2 regions of the Microbacterium pasadenense genome follow, and region 2 is predicted to be linked to the other one. Evidence: predicted binding sites of a transcription regulator. Region 2 holds the regulator's gene; the other holds the start of a gene.

Region 1 (5,881 bases), 650 kb from region 2:
GCCGTGGCGAGGGACCGCCAGAGCTCCGTCGACCCCGATGGCTCCGGGAGCACCGCGACGCCGGGCGTCGCGACCGCGAGGAGAGGATCGAGGAGGGCCGCCACCGCGCGGTCGGCGACGAGGAACGCCTCCACCCCGTGATTGGCGAGGAAGAAGAGATCCGTCACCAACGCGACCGGGTCTCCGCTTCCTGCGACGTCGACGTCGACCGCGAGGGCGATGCCGGCCAGGCGCAGCGCCGCGGCGACGTCGCTCAGCCGGTCGAGGCGCCCGAGGCCCGGGTCGATCCGGCGGAGGTCGGGTGTCCCGTCGTCGGCGGTCGCGAACGGGGACTGGACGTGCAGCAGGGTGACACCGAGCTCGCGGAGGTAGGGGATCTCGTCGCGCAGTCCCGCCAGGTTGCCGGCGAACCGGTCCGCGAAGCACGAGGCGCCCAGTGTCGCGGGGGACGCGAGCACGTTGCCGGCAGCGCGGCGCTGCCCGTGCACCTTCAGGTCGAGCGATCGCGAGCTCCACGCCGCGGATGCCGCGACGACCATCGCCTGCAGCTGCTCGGTCCCGACGTGCGCGTCCGCTGCCGCGGCGTGCAGATCGGGGAAGTGCTCATCGAGCCGGGCGAGGAAGGTGTCGTCGGGATGAGCGGCCGAGACCAATGCGTCGAGGACGGCCCCGCGGTCGTCCTCGACCGTGCCGATGCTGCTCATGGTGTTCACCCTCCCTGCACCTCAGACTAGAGGCAGGCTCGCGCCGGGATCCCGGGCGGCCACCACCCCCCTTCGCCGACGACGGAAGAAGAACGGCCATGAACCTCCTCCAGATCGCACAGCACGCCGAGGACCTCGACCGCGCGGAGGACTTCTACACGGTCCTGCTCGGGCGCGGTCCGCTCGCCCGCATCGATCCGCCCGGGCTGCTGTACTTCGACCTCGACGGCGCCCGCCTGATGCTCGATCGCGGGGCGCCCTCGTCGCTCATCTTCCTCAAGGTCGACAACGTCCACGAGAGCCTGGAACGACTCGACGGGCTCGCCGAGGTCATCACGGAGCCGCACATCGCCTACACGCACCCCGACGACCGGCTCGTTCCGGCCGGGCGGGAGGAGTGGCAGTCGTTCATCCGGGACAGCGAAGGGAACACGATCGGCCTCATCGCGTTCCAGAAGCCCTGACCCGCGCTCAGTCGCCCCGGGCCACCGTCGCGTCGAGGAAAGCGTGGATGGTGGCGTGCAGCGCGGCGGTCGCGGCCGAGTCGATCGTGCCGGCGTGGCCGCCTTCGACGGGCTCCAGGTAGTGCACTGCGGCATCCGTCTCGTCGGCCAGCCGTGCCGCCATCTTCCGCGCCTGCACGGGACCGACCCGGTCGTCGCTGGCGGCCGCGTAGATCAGTGACGGCGGGTAGGCGCGCCCCGGCTCGATCAGGTGGTACGGGGAGAACGTCCGGAGGAACTCCCAGTCGGCCGGGTCGTCGGGGTCGCCGTACTCGGCGATCCAGCTCGCCCCCGCCGACAGGCGCGTGTAGCGGCGCATGTCGAGCAGGGGGACGCCGCAGACGATCGCGCCGAAGTCGTCGGGGTACTGCGTGAGCATGTTGCCCACCAGCAGACCGCCGTTGCTCCGCCCGTGGCATGCGATGCGATCCGGCGTCGAGACCCCGCGCGCGACGAGGTCGCGGGCGACGGCGGCGAAGTCCTCGTAGGCGCGGTGCCGGTTCTCGCGCAGGGCGGCGAGATGCCAGGCCGGGCCGAACTCGCCGCCGCCGCGGATGTTCGCGACGACGAGGATCCGGCCCTTCTCGAGCCACGCGGGTCCGACGATCGCGGGGTACTCCGGCGTGAGTGCATGCTCGAAGCCGCCGTAGCCGCTCATGAGCACGGGCGAGGCGCCGGAGCGGCTACGCGGACCGATCTGGAAGTACGGCACGCGGGTGCCGTCCGCCGAGGTCGCCCAGTGCTGCGACGCGACGAGGCCGGTCGCGTCGAACGCGGTCGGGCCGTGGCCGACCAGCCGGACCGCGGGGGAGGCGGCATCCGTCACGAGGAGCGTCGGCGGGGTGAGGAAGCCCCGCGCCACGATCCAGATCTCGTCGTCCTCCTCGGCGTCGAGGGTCGCCACGCTCGCCGTGAAGAGGTCGTCCGCGCTGAGCGCCAGGTCGAGCTCCACCGCGCTGCCGGTCTCGAGGTCGACGGACAGGATGCGGCTCTGCACGCTCTCGAGGACCGTGAGGACGAGCCGGGTTCGCGTCCACGCCCAGGACTCGAGCACCGCGACGTCGGTGGGCGCGTACGCGACACGCAGGTCGGTCCCGTCGCCGGTCGTGAGCGTCTCGAGCGGCCCGACGAGCAGTGTGCCGGCGGGGTGCGTGACGCCGTCGACGCGCCACGGCGTGGTCGTCCGAACCGCGACGAGGTCGCCGTGCACGTCCACGACCGCGTCCTGCGGTGCCGCGATCAGCTGGGGTTCGCCACCGCGCCAGACGTACTGCTCGGAGGCGTGGAAGTCGTGCGCGACGACGACGATCGGCGTGACCCGCCCCTCGGTGCGATCGACGGCGACGAACACGCCGACGTCGGATGCGACGCCCTCGATGATCGGCGGGGCATCCGCGAGGGGCGTTCCGCGGCGCCAGGCGCGTGCGGTGAGCGGATAGCCCGAGTCGGTGACGTCGCCGCCCTCGAGTGCCGTGGCGACGAGGAGCGTGTCGTCATCCAGCCAGGCGAGGCGGTGCTTGTGCGCGTTCAGACGGAAGGCGTCGTGGTCGACGAAGCGCACCGCGTCGAGATCGAACTCGCGCACGACCGCGGCGTCGCCGCCGTCCGGGCTCAGGCGCACCAGGGCGCGGCCGCTTCCGGCGGGTCCGTGCGTGGCTCCGGCGAACGTCCACGCCGTCCCCTCCGCGTGACCGAGCGCGTCGACGTCGAGGAGGACCTCCCACTCGGGCGCTCCGGCGGCGAACGCGGCGCGGGTGGTGCGCCGCCAGAGCCCGCGCGGATTCTCCGCGTCGCGCCGGAAGTCGTACATGAGGTCGCCGTGGCGACTCGGGACGATGAGGCGATCGGGGTCGTCGAGGATCTCCTTGAGCCGGGCCTCGAGCCGGTCGCGGTCTCCGCCCGCGAAGCGCGCCTCGGTCTCCGCCGTCCGCACGGCTGCCCAGTCGAGCGCTTCCGGAGATGAGATCTCCTCGAGCCAGCGGAACGGGTCGGCGGGTTCAACGGCGATCTCGCGGGGCGTCATCCCGCCAGCCTAGGCCGGGATCCGACGGTGTTCGCCTACGGAGAATCGTTGGCACTCGCATAGGCAGAGTGCTAATCTGAAGGTACTTGAGTCATACCGGCTCAAGTTTGAGACCACCATCCACCAAGGAGAGAATCATGGCCACGTATGACCCGTTCCGTGAGATCGACCGCCTTGCGTCGACCCTCTTCGACACCCGCCGCGGACCCCGTCGGATGCCGATGGACCTGTACCGCGATGGCGACCACTACGTCCTGACCGCGGATCTTCCCGGCATCGACCCGGGCTCCGTCGACATCGACGTGGACGGCCAGCTGCTGACGATCCGTGCCGAGCGCACGCTGTCGTCGGGCGAGGGCGTGAAGTGGATCACCCGCGAACGCGAAGCGGCGAGCTTCCTGCGCCAGCTCAACCTGGGCCAGGGCATCGCGACGGACGGCATCACCGCGAACTACAGCAACGGAGTGCTGAGCGTCATGATCCCGGTGAGCGAGAAGGCGAAGCCGCGGAAGATCGAGGTCGTCGCCGACGGGTCGCCGTCGACGATCACCGCATCCGAGAGCGACCAGCCGCAGCCGATCGACCAGTGATCGCCACCGCCGGCCGGCGCTGACCGCTGAGAACCGCCCCGCGTCCGCTCGGATGCGGGGCGGTTCCGCGCGCCAGGGGGATCAGACGCCGCGGAGCTTGGCCGTGATGGCCTTGAGCTCTGCCAGCTCGGCGTCGGAGAGGACCGACATGCGCTGCGAGATCGTGCGGCCGTGGACCGTGGCGACGCGGCGGAAGGCGGCCGCCCCCTCATCGGTCGCGCGGACGATGGCGCCGCGGCCGTCGGAGGGGTCGGGGCACTTGGTCAGCAGTCCCCGCGAGACCATCCGGTCGACCAGTCGCGAGACGCTCGGCTGGCTGATGAGCGCGTTCGCGGTGACGTCGCGGAGGCGTGCGGAGCGGTCTTCGCCGCGGGTGACGGTGAGCAGGACGTCGTACTCGGCCTGAGTGAGGTCGCCGTCGGCCGAGAAGTCGACCGACAATTCCTCCATGAGCTCGTGCTGAGCGCGGAACAGACTCTCCCACGCGGCGATGGCGAGGCGGCGGTCTGTCATGGCGTCCACTGTATCGCCGCTCGTAGGGTGGGAGCGTGAGGACTTCGAGACGCACAGCACGCGCAGTGGCGGCAGCTGCACTGGTGGTCCTGATGGCGGTGATCGCGCCGCCGCTGGCGGCCTCGGCCGACGTCGACGATTTCGTCTTCGAGAGCCTCGACGTGGACTTCACCCTGACGCGCGATGCGAGCGGCGTGAGCCGGATGGACGTCGTCGAGACGTTCGTCGCGGTGTTCCCGGACGCCGACCAGAACCGCGGCATGCGGCGGGTCATCGCGACCGAGTTCCGCGGCCAGCCGGTGCGTCCGTCGGTGGACACGGTCGTCGATGGGGATGGGGACGAGTGGGAGGTCGAGACCGACGACGGCGACGCCGGTCTCGAGGTGGTCGCTCGCTCCGACGACTACCTGCACGGGCGGCAGACGTTCGTCTTCCGCTACAGCCTCGACAACGTCGTTCGGGAGTTCTCCGACACCGGCGCCGAGCTCTACTGGCAGGTCAACGGGCTCGACTGGGAGCAGCCGTTCGGCCGCGTGACGGCGCGCCTCAACGTGGCGCCCGAACTGAGGCATGCCGTCGGCGCGAGCGCCTGCTATGCCGGGCGATCCGACTCGACAGTCGCCTGCGACCGGATCGAGGAGACCGCGGCCGGAACCGGACCGGTCCTCACGGTCGAGCAGGAGCAGCTCGCTCCGCATGAGACGCTCACGTTCGCGGTCGGGTTCACGGACGACACGTTCGAGCCGCTCGACACGTCGTACCTCGGGTCCGTGTGGGCGTGGATCCAGCTTGCGGCGCTGGCCGCGATGATCGCGGTCCTCGGCTGGGCGGTGGCGGTGCGGAGGACGCGGTTGGCGGATGCCGCGGGGCGCCCGACGGTGATCGCGGAGTACTCCCCGCCCGCCGGAATCGATGCCCTCGAAGCGGCGGTGTTCCTCTCCAAGCCGGCCAAGGCGATCCCCGCCGAGGTGCTCGAGCAGGCGGTCGTCGGGTCGATCCGGATCTCCGAGGGAGACAAGCCCCGCTGGGGCTCGGCGAAGCTCGTGGCCGAGTTGGTAGATCCGTCCCGGGCGGACGGCGACGGCCGGATGCTCCTCGAGGGCCTGTTCCCGAGTGGGCGGCCCGGCGAGAGGTACGAGTTCGGCAGCTCGGACACGCGCCTGTCGAAGGCGGCGCAGAAGATCCTGTCGAGCGCCGGATCGGCGCTCGGGAAGAGGGGCCTCCGGCGGTCGGTGCGGTTGGGCACCAGGCTCGTTCCGGGGCTCCTCTCGGTCGTGCTGGGGGCTCTCGTCCTGTTGGCGGGCATCGTCATGCTGGATGCCGCCATCGACCCACTCTGGCCGGTCATCGCGCTGGTCCTGGGGCTCATGCTCGTCGTGGCCGTCATCGTGGTGCTCGCGAAGAGCCCGCTGACCGCGGCGGGTGCGGAGTTGCGGGACCACCTGGCAGGGCTGCGGGTGTTCATCGAGTGGGCAGAGGCGGACCGCATCCGGACCCTGCAGTCACCGGCCGGTGCCGAGCGGGTCGCCGTCGACGTGGACGACCCGC
Region 2 (5,881 bases):
CGGCAGGCCGCGCGGCGGCGTGCGGTGCCGGTAGTAGATCGTGTCGTGCAGGGTGAGGATCAGCCGGTACCGTCGACCCGCCGAGCCGATCGTCTGCATCGGCGAGAAGACGACGTCCGGCCGGTGCCGATTGAGGATCAGCGCGGTGAACGGCTCGCGCGGTGACGTCGGAGCGTGGATCGTGAGGGTCACGGCATCCGTCGGCAGGAACGCGCGCTGCGCCTCGTCGAAGATGAGGAAGGTGACGTCGACCCCCGCGGCGGGCGCGGACGCCGCGACGGCCGCGGCCAGCTCGGCCGAGTACCGGCTGATGCCGTCGTGGAAGTCGGTGCGGATGTACCGCGCGTCGAAGAACAGCCGCATGTCAGCGGTCGAGCGGCTCGCCGCGGTAGAGGGCCTCGAAGGTGTCGAGCGTGCGCTCGATGTCGTGCATCTCGATCCCCTCGAGCGACGCCTGCTGCATGCGGGAGTACTCCTCGGGCGTGGCCGTCAGCACGGCGCGCAGCTTGTCGGCGAGCTCCTCGGTGTTGCCGGGCTCGAACAGGTAGCCGTTCTCGCCTTCGTGGACGAGGTGCGGCAGCGCGACCGCGTTCGCGGCGACGATGGGGAGACCGGATGCCATCGCCTCCATCGTCGCGATGGACTGCAGCTCCGCGACCGACGCGATCGCGAAGACGTCCGCGCGCGTGTAGGCGGCACGGAGCTCCTCCTCCGAGACACGGCCGTGGAAGGTGACGCGACCGGTGAGACCGAGACGCTGCACCGTCTGCTCGAGGTTCCGCCGCTGATCGCCGCCGCCGACGACGTCGAAGACCACGTCGAGGTCGGGGACCAGCTTCGCGATCGCCTCGAGCGTGACCTCGACGTGCTTCTCGGTCGTCAGGCGGCCGACGAACAGCACCCGTCTGCGCTCGGGTCGCACCGAGAGGTCGGGGGTGTAGTTGGACTTCCGGATGCCGCAGCTGATGGGGACCACGCCGCTGACATCGATCGTCCGCTCGAGGAACTGGGCGGCACGGCGGGTGGGCGTCGTGACGGCGCGCGACATCTTGAACGTGCGCTCGGCGTCGTCCCACGCGAGCTTGAGGAAGACGCGGTAGAGACGCTCGGGCAGGAGCGTGAAGTCGAGGATGTTCTCGGCCATCACGTGGTTGGTCGCCACGACCGGGATGCCGCGCTGGCGGGCGATGCGCGTCATGGCGCGGCCCAGCACGATGTGCGACTGACTGTGGACGACGTCGGCGTCCACCTCGTCGAGGAGCTTCCGCGAGTAGTGCTTGGCCATCCAGGGGAGGACGAACCGGAGCCAGTCGTGCGGGTACCAGCGCCAGCCGGGGAGTCGGTGGACCGTGATCGGCTGACCCTCGATCACCTCCGTGAAGACGCCGTGCGCGCGGTGCGTGACGCTCGGGGTCATCACGTGCACGCGGTGCCCGCGCTCGGCGAGCCCGGCGGACAGGCGCTCGGCGAATCGCGCGGCGCCGTTCACATCGGGGGCGAAGGTGTCCGCGGCGATCACGATCGTCAGCGGGTGGTGGTGTCGGAGCGGATCGTCGGCGGGTGTCTCGGATTCGGTCACGGGTTACGGGGCCAATCTGTCCGGCGGCGGAAGGCGGTCGCGGGCACGACCCTCGGAGTCTATCCGAGGGGGTCCCCCGAGCCCCTGAGGCTCACCTGACGGCGAGCTCCACCAGCAGCGGGTGGTGATCCGAGCCGAGCGGCGTGACATACCGGCTCCCGGACATCTCGCCGGCGTTCGCCCACTTGTAGACGATCGTTCGCGAAGGACGCACGAGCACCTTGTCGATGTGGGCGCCCCAGGTGATCCCGACCTGCGGTTTCGTCGACATCTCCGAGTTCGCCGTGCTGTGGTGCTGGCGGGTGAGCGAGTGCGCCTGCTCGAAGGCGTCGTGCCAGCCGGCCTTCTCGAGGATCGCGAGGGTGTCGTCCCCGGTGCGCCCCTTCTGGGTGTTGGTGTCGCCGAGGACGATGACGGGAGCGTTGGTCCAGTCGGTCAGCGAGCCGTGGGACTTCTGCAGGCTGGCGAGCTGGCGCGAGATGAACGGCTGGAGCCGGCTCGCCTCGTACTCCCGCTGCTTCAGCGCGGCGCCCTTCGTCCCGACGAGCAGGTGGGCGGAGACGACGACCATGTACTGACCCGCCGAGGACTTGAGGGCCGCCCAGGCGAAACCCTGTCCGGGCGAGGCGTGCTTCTTCCCCGCGCGGGCGTAGCCGCTGGTGGGCCCGCCGCTCTTCGCCGCCACCTTCGTGAAAGCGGCCTTGCGGTAGAGGATGTCGTTCTGGCCGTTGTAGGCGAACGCGTACCCGCTCGGCGCGACGTTGACCTTCGACGCCTCCTGGAATCCGACGACATCCGCCTTCAGCTCCGCGATGCGCGATTTGATGACCTTCGCGCGCGACACGATGCCGGAGCACTGGTAGGAGCAGACGTTCCACGTGACGGCGCGGAGGCGGGTCGCTGCCGCGGTCGCCTCGGACACCATCGAGCGGTGGCCGACGCGCCAGGAGCGCGGGCCGTTGCCGGCGCTGTTCACCGCGCGTACCTGCACGAAGTAGTCCTTGCCCTTGCTCAGGCCCGTGATCGTCGCCTTGGACGCCGTGACGGTGGCCGAGGGCGACGTCTTCTTGGGGAGAGCGTCATACGACGTCGAGGCGAACACCTCGTACTTCTTCGCGCCTGCGACATCCGACCAGTCGACGGTCAGCGTCGCACTCGACGACGACACGGAGGCACCGACGAAGCTGACGAGTCCGACCTGACCCGGCCGGGAGGCGGCCGACGCGGACAGGGCGGGGGTGGTGACGAGGAGCGTGGCCGACAGGAGCGCGGCGAGAGCCGCCTTGACAGGGAGGGGGCGCATGGGAAGGGAGGGTAACAACCTAGTCTGGAAGCGTGACTCAGCTATCTGCGAATGCCGACCCCGCCCGCTGGGTGCCGGTCACGGAGTCCTTCGGCTTCGCCGGGCGGCGTGCCCGCAAGAAGGCGATCCGGATGCTGCTGGCGCAGGCGAACACGGCCATCGGTCGCGCCTCCTCGGGCTCGCGGTTCGCGGCGTGGGCGATGAGCCAGGCGGCGCCGGCGCTCATGCGCCGAGCCGCCGGACGCGTTCTCGTGTGGGTGTGGAAGGACGACCCCGAGTTCCTCGTCACGATGGCGCAGGTGCAGGAGCTCACGCCACAGCTGCGGATCGCCCGCGCGACGATGCCGATCGAGTACGACGACACCGAGGCGTTCCCCGGCTCGCCGCTCGGCGTCGGCGAGAAGCTCGCGATGCCGCTCCCCGCAGAACCGCGGCAGCCGCCGTTCGCCTCCTACACGTGGGAGACCGGCACGCACCTGGTGACCCTCACCGCCGTGGTGTCCGACCGCGAGCGCTTCGGCACCGTGATCGGCGCCGTCGACGACCTCGCCCGGTCGCTGCGACTCGTGGACGGCTTCACCGTCGGCGAGACCCCCGGCACGCTCCGCATCGACCCCGCCTGATCCCCGCCGCTTCGCGCGTGCCGCGATACACGGCATCCCCGCCGACACGCCGGAGAACGGATGCCGGCGACGGCGCGCCGCGCAGCATCCCGTGCATCGCGGCGCGGCCGACGCGGGGTCTAGTCCTCGGCCCCCCGCGGCGGCATCGGCCGCCACAGCACGATGTCGGTCGCCCGGCGGACGCGGGTGCCCTGACGAAGGGTGACGACCGAGCCGGTCGCGCCCGCCGCGAAGACGCGCGCGCCGCGGCGCTGGGTGATCTCGTCGCGCAGCCGGTACTGCAGCTCGGAGACCTCGCGGCGCAGCATCCGCACCTCGTTCTCGAGGGCGATGATCCGCGAGATCGCCGGCAGGCTGACGCCGTCCGCCGACATCTGCGCCACCTCGCGCAGCTGCGCGACGTGGCGGAGGGAGTACCGGCGCGACCCGCCTCGGGTGCGCGCCGGTACGACGAGTCCGAGCCGGTCGTACTGGCGGAGTGTCTGCGGGTGCATGCCCGCGAGCTCGGCCGCCATCGCGATGGCGAGGATGGGGTCGTCCTCGTCGATCCGCTGCTCGTCCGTCATGGGGGTCACCTCACTCGTGCGCCTTGGCCATCAGGTCCGCGCGGGGGTTCTCCTTCGGCTCCAACGCGGCGAAGTCCTCGAGCGCTTTCCGGGCCTTGTCGTCGAGGTGGGTCGGAACGGCGACCTGGACCTCGGCGAGCAGGTCACCGGTGCCCTTCGCCGTGTGCACGCCCCTGCCCTTGACGCGCAGGACGCGACCGGAGGGGGTCCCCGGAGCGACGCGCAGCTTCACCGACTCGCCGCCGAGGGTTGGGACCTCGATGGTCGCGCCCAGCGCGGCCTCGGTGAACGTCACGGGCACCGTCACCCGGAGGTTGAGACCGTCCCGCGTGAACACGGGGTGCGGTCGCACCGCCACGGTGAGGACGATGTCGCCGGTCTCGCCGCCGTCGGGCGAGGGCCGGCCGCGACCGCGCAGGCGGATCTTCTGCCCGTCGGCGACACCGGCCGGCACCTTCACCTTGATCGGCTTGCCGTCCTCGCCCTGCAGGGTGATGGTCTCGCCGCGGACGGCGGTCGTGAAGTCGAGCGTCGTCCGCGCCGTCACATCGGCCCCCTTCTGCGGGCCGCCGAAGCCGCGGAAGCCGCCGGTCGGCTGGCCGAACCTGCCCGAGCCGAACCGACCGCCCTGCTGCTGCTGCCCGAACATCGCGAACAGATCGTCGAAGTCCGCTGTCGACGTGCTGCCACCCGGCGAGAACCGGCTGAAGACGTCCTCGAAGCCGCCGCCGCTCGCGCCGGGCTGGAAGCGCGCTCCCGAGCCCATCGCGCGCAGCTGGTCGTACTCGGCGCGCTGCTCCTTGTCGCTGAGCACCGAGTACGCCTCGCTGACCTCTTTGAACTTCGCCTCTGCCGCGGGATCTCCCGCGTTCGAGTCGGGGTGGTAGGTGCGCGCCAGCTTGCGGTACGTTCTCTTCAGATCAGCGTCCGAGACGTCCTTCGACACACCGAGGACCTTGTAGAAGTCCTTGTCGAACCAGTCCTGACTGGCCATTGCCCCTCCTCCCCTTACTCGGCCGGAACAGCGACGACGACCTTCGCCGGGCGGAGCTCGAGATCACCGAGCCGGTAGCCGATCTCGACGACCTCGAGGACCGTCGGCTGCGTCGTTCCGGGGGTCGGCGCCTGGAAGATCGCCTCGTGCTGCTGCGGGTCGAACGCGTCGCCGGCTTCGCCGTAGCGCTCGACGCCGAGCTTCGCGACGACGCCGCGGAGCTTCTCCGCGATCGCCGTGAGCGCGCTGCCCTCGGCGAGGTCGCCGTGCTTCTCGGCACGGTCGAGGTCGTCCAGCACCGGCAGCAGGCCCTTCGCGACGGAGCCCTTCACGCGCGCCTGCTCGAGTTCGCGCGACTCCTCGGTGCGACGCCGATAGTTGGCGTACTCGGCCTGCACGCGCTTGAGGTCCAGGAGCAGGTCGTGCTCCTGTTCGGGCGCGTCGGCGACGGCGGCCTCGTCGGACTGCGCCGCGCCGAGGATGTCGTCGATGGTGAGCTCGTCGGCGTCGCCGGCGGCATCAGCGGATGTGTCCTCGTGCGGGGCGGGGCCGGAAGCCTGCGCTTCCGACCCCTCCGCGCCGAGGACCTCGTCACCCTCGTCGGGCTGCTCGAAGTCCTTGTCCGCCATGATTACTTCTTGTCTTCCTCGTCGTCGACGACCTCGGCGTCCACGACATCCTCCTCGGAGGATGCCGTCTCGTCGCCGGCCGGAGCGTCGGCCGGAGCCTGCGCCGCCTCGGCCTGGCCTGCCGCGTAGATCGCCTCGCCGATCTTCGACTGCGATGCGTTGAGCTTGTCGAACGCGTCCTTGACCG

What was found. The regulator HspR, encoded in region 2, represses chaperone genes until heat shock. The targets are predictions, from matches to a motif close to AAGTTGAGTCNNNNNGACTCAACTT.
Region 1: a site for HspR is predicted at 3,314-3,338, ahead of AB3M83_RS03905 (Hsp20/alpha crystallin family protein). Genes of this name have one in related genera too.

What each region holds. Positions count from the first base shown of each region.
Region 1 covers NZ_JBFOKN010000001.1:821,516-827,396, forward strand. Annotated here, with positions in the region: gene AB3M83_RS03890 (alpha-amylase family protein) at 1-704, opposite strand, end outside; gene AB3M83_RS03895 (VOC family protein) at 803-1,168, shown strand; gene AB3M83_RS03900 (prolyl oligopeptidase family serine peptidase) at 1,176-3,230, opposite strand; gene AB3M83_RS03905 (Hsp20/alpha crystallin family protein) at 3,368-3,820, shown strand; gene AB3M83_RS03910 (MarR family winged helix-turn-helix transcriptional regulator) at 3,902-4,333, opposite strand; gene AB3M83_RS03915 (DUF2207 domain-containing protein) at 4,399-5,881, shown strand, end outside.
Region 2 covers NZ_JBFOKN010000001.1:171,047-176,927, forward strand. Annotated here, with positions in the region: gene AB3M83_RS00785 (glycosyltransferase) at 1-363, opposite strand, end outside; gene AB3M83_RS00790 (glycosyltransferase) at 365-1,579, opposite strand; gene AB3M83_RS00795 (endonuclease/exonuclease/phosphatase family protein) at 1,671-2,882, opposite strand; gene AB3M83_RS00800 (hypothetical protein) at 2,915-3,505, shown strand; gene AB3M83_RS00805 (heat shock protein transcriptional repressor HspR) at 3,625-4,071, opposite strand; gene AB3M83_RS00810 (DnaJ C-terminal domain-containing protein) at 4,082-5,065, opposite strand; gene AB3M83_RS00815 (nucleotide exchange factor GrpE) at 5,080-5,694, opposite strand; gene dnaK (molecular chaperone DnaK) at 5,697-5,881, opposite strand, start outside.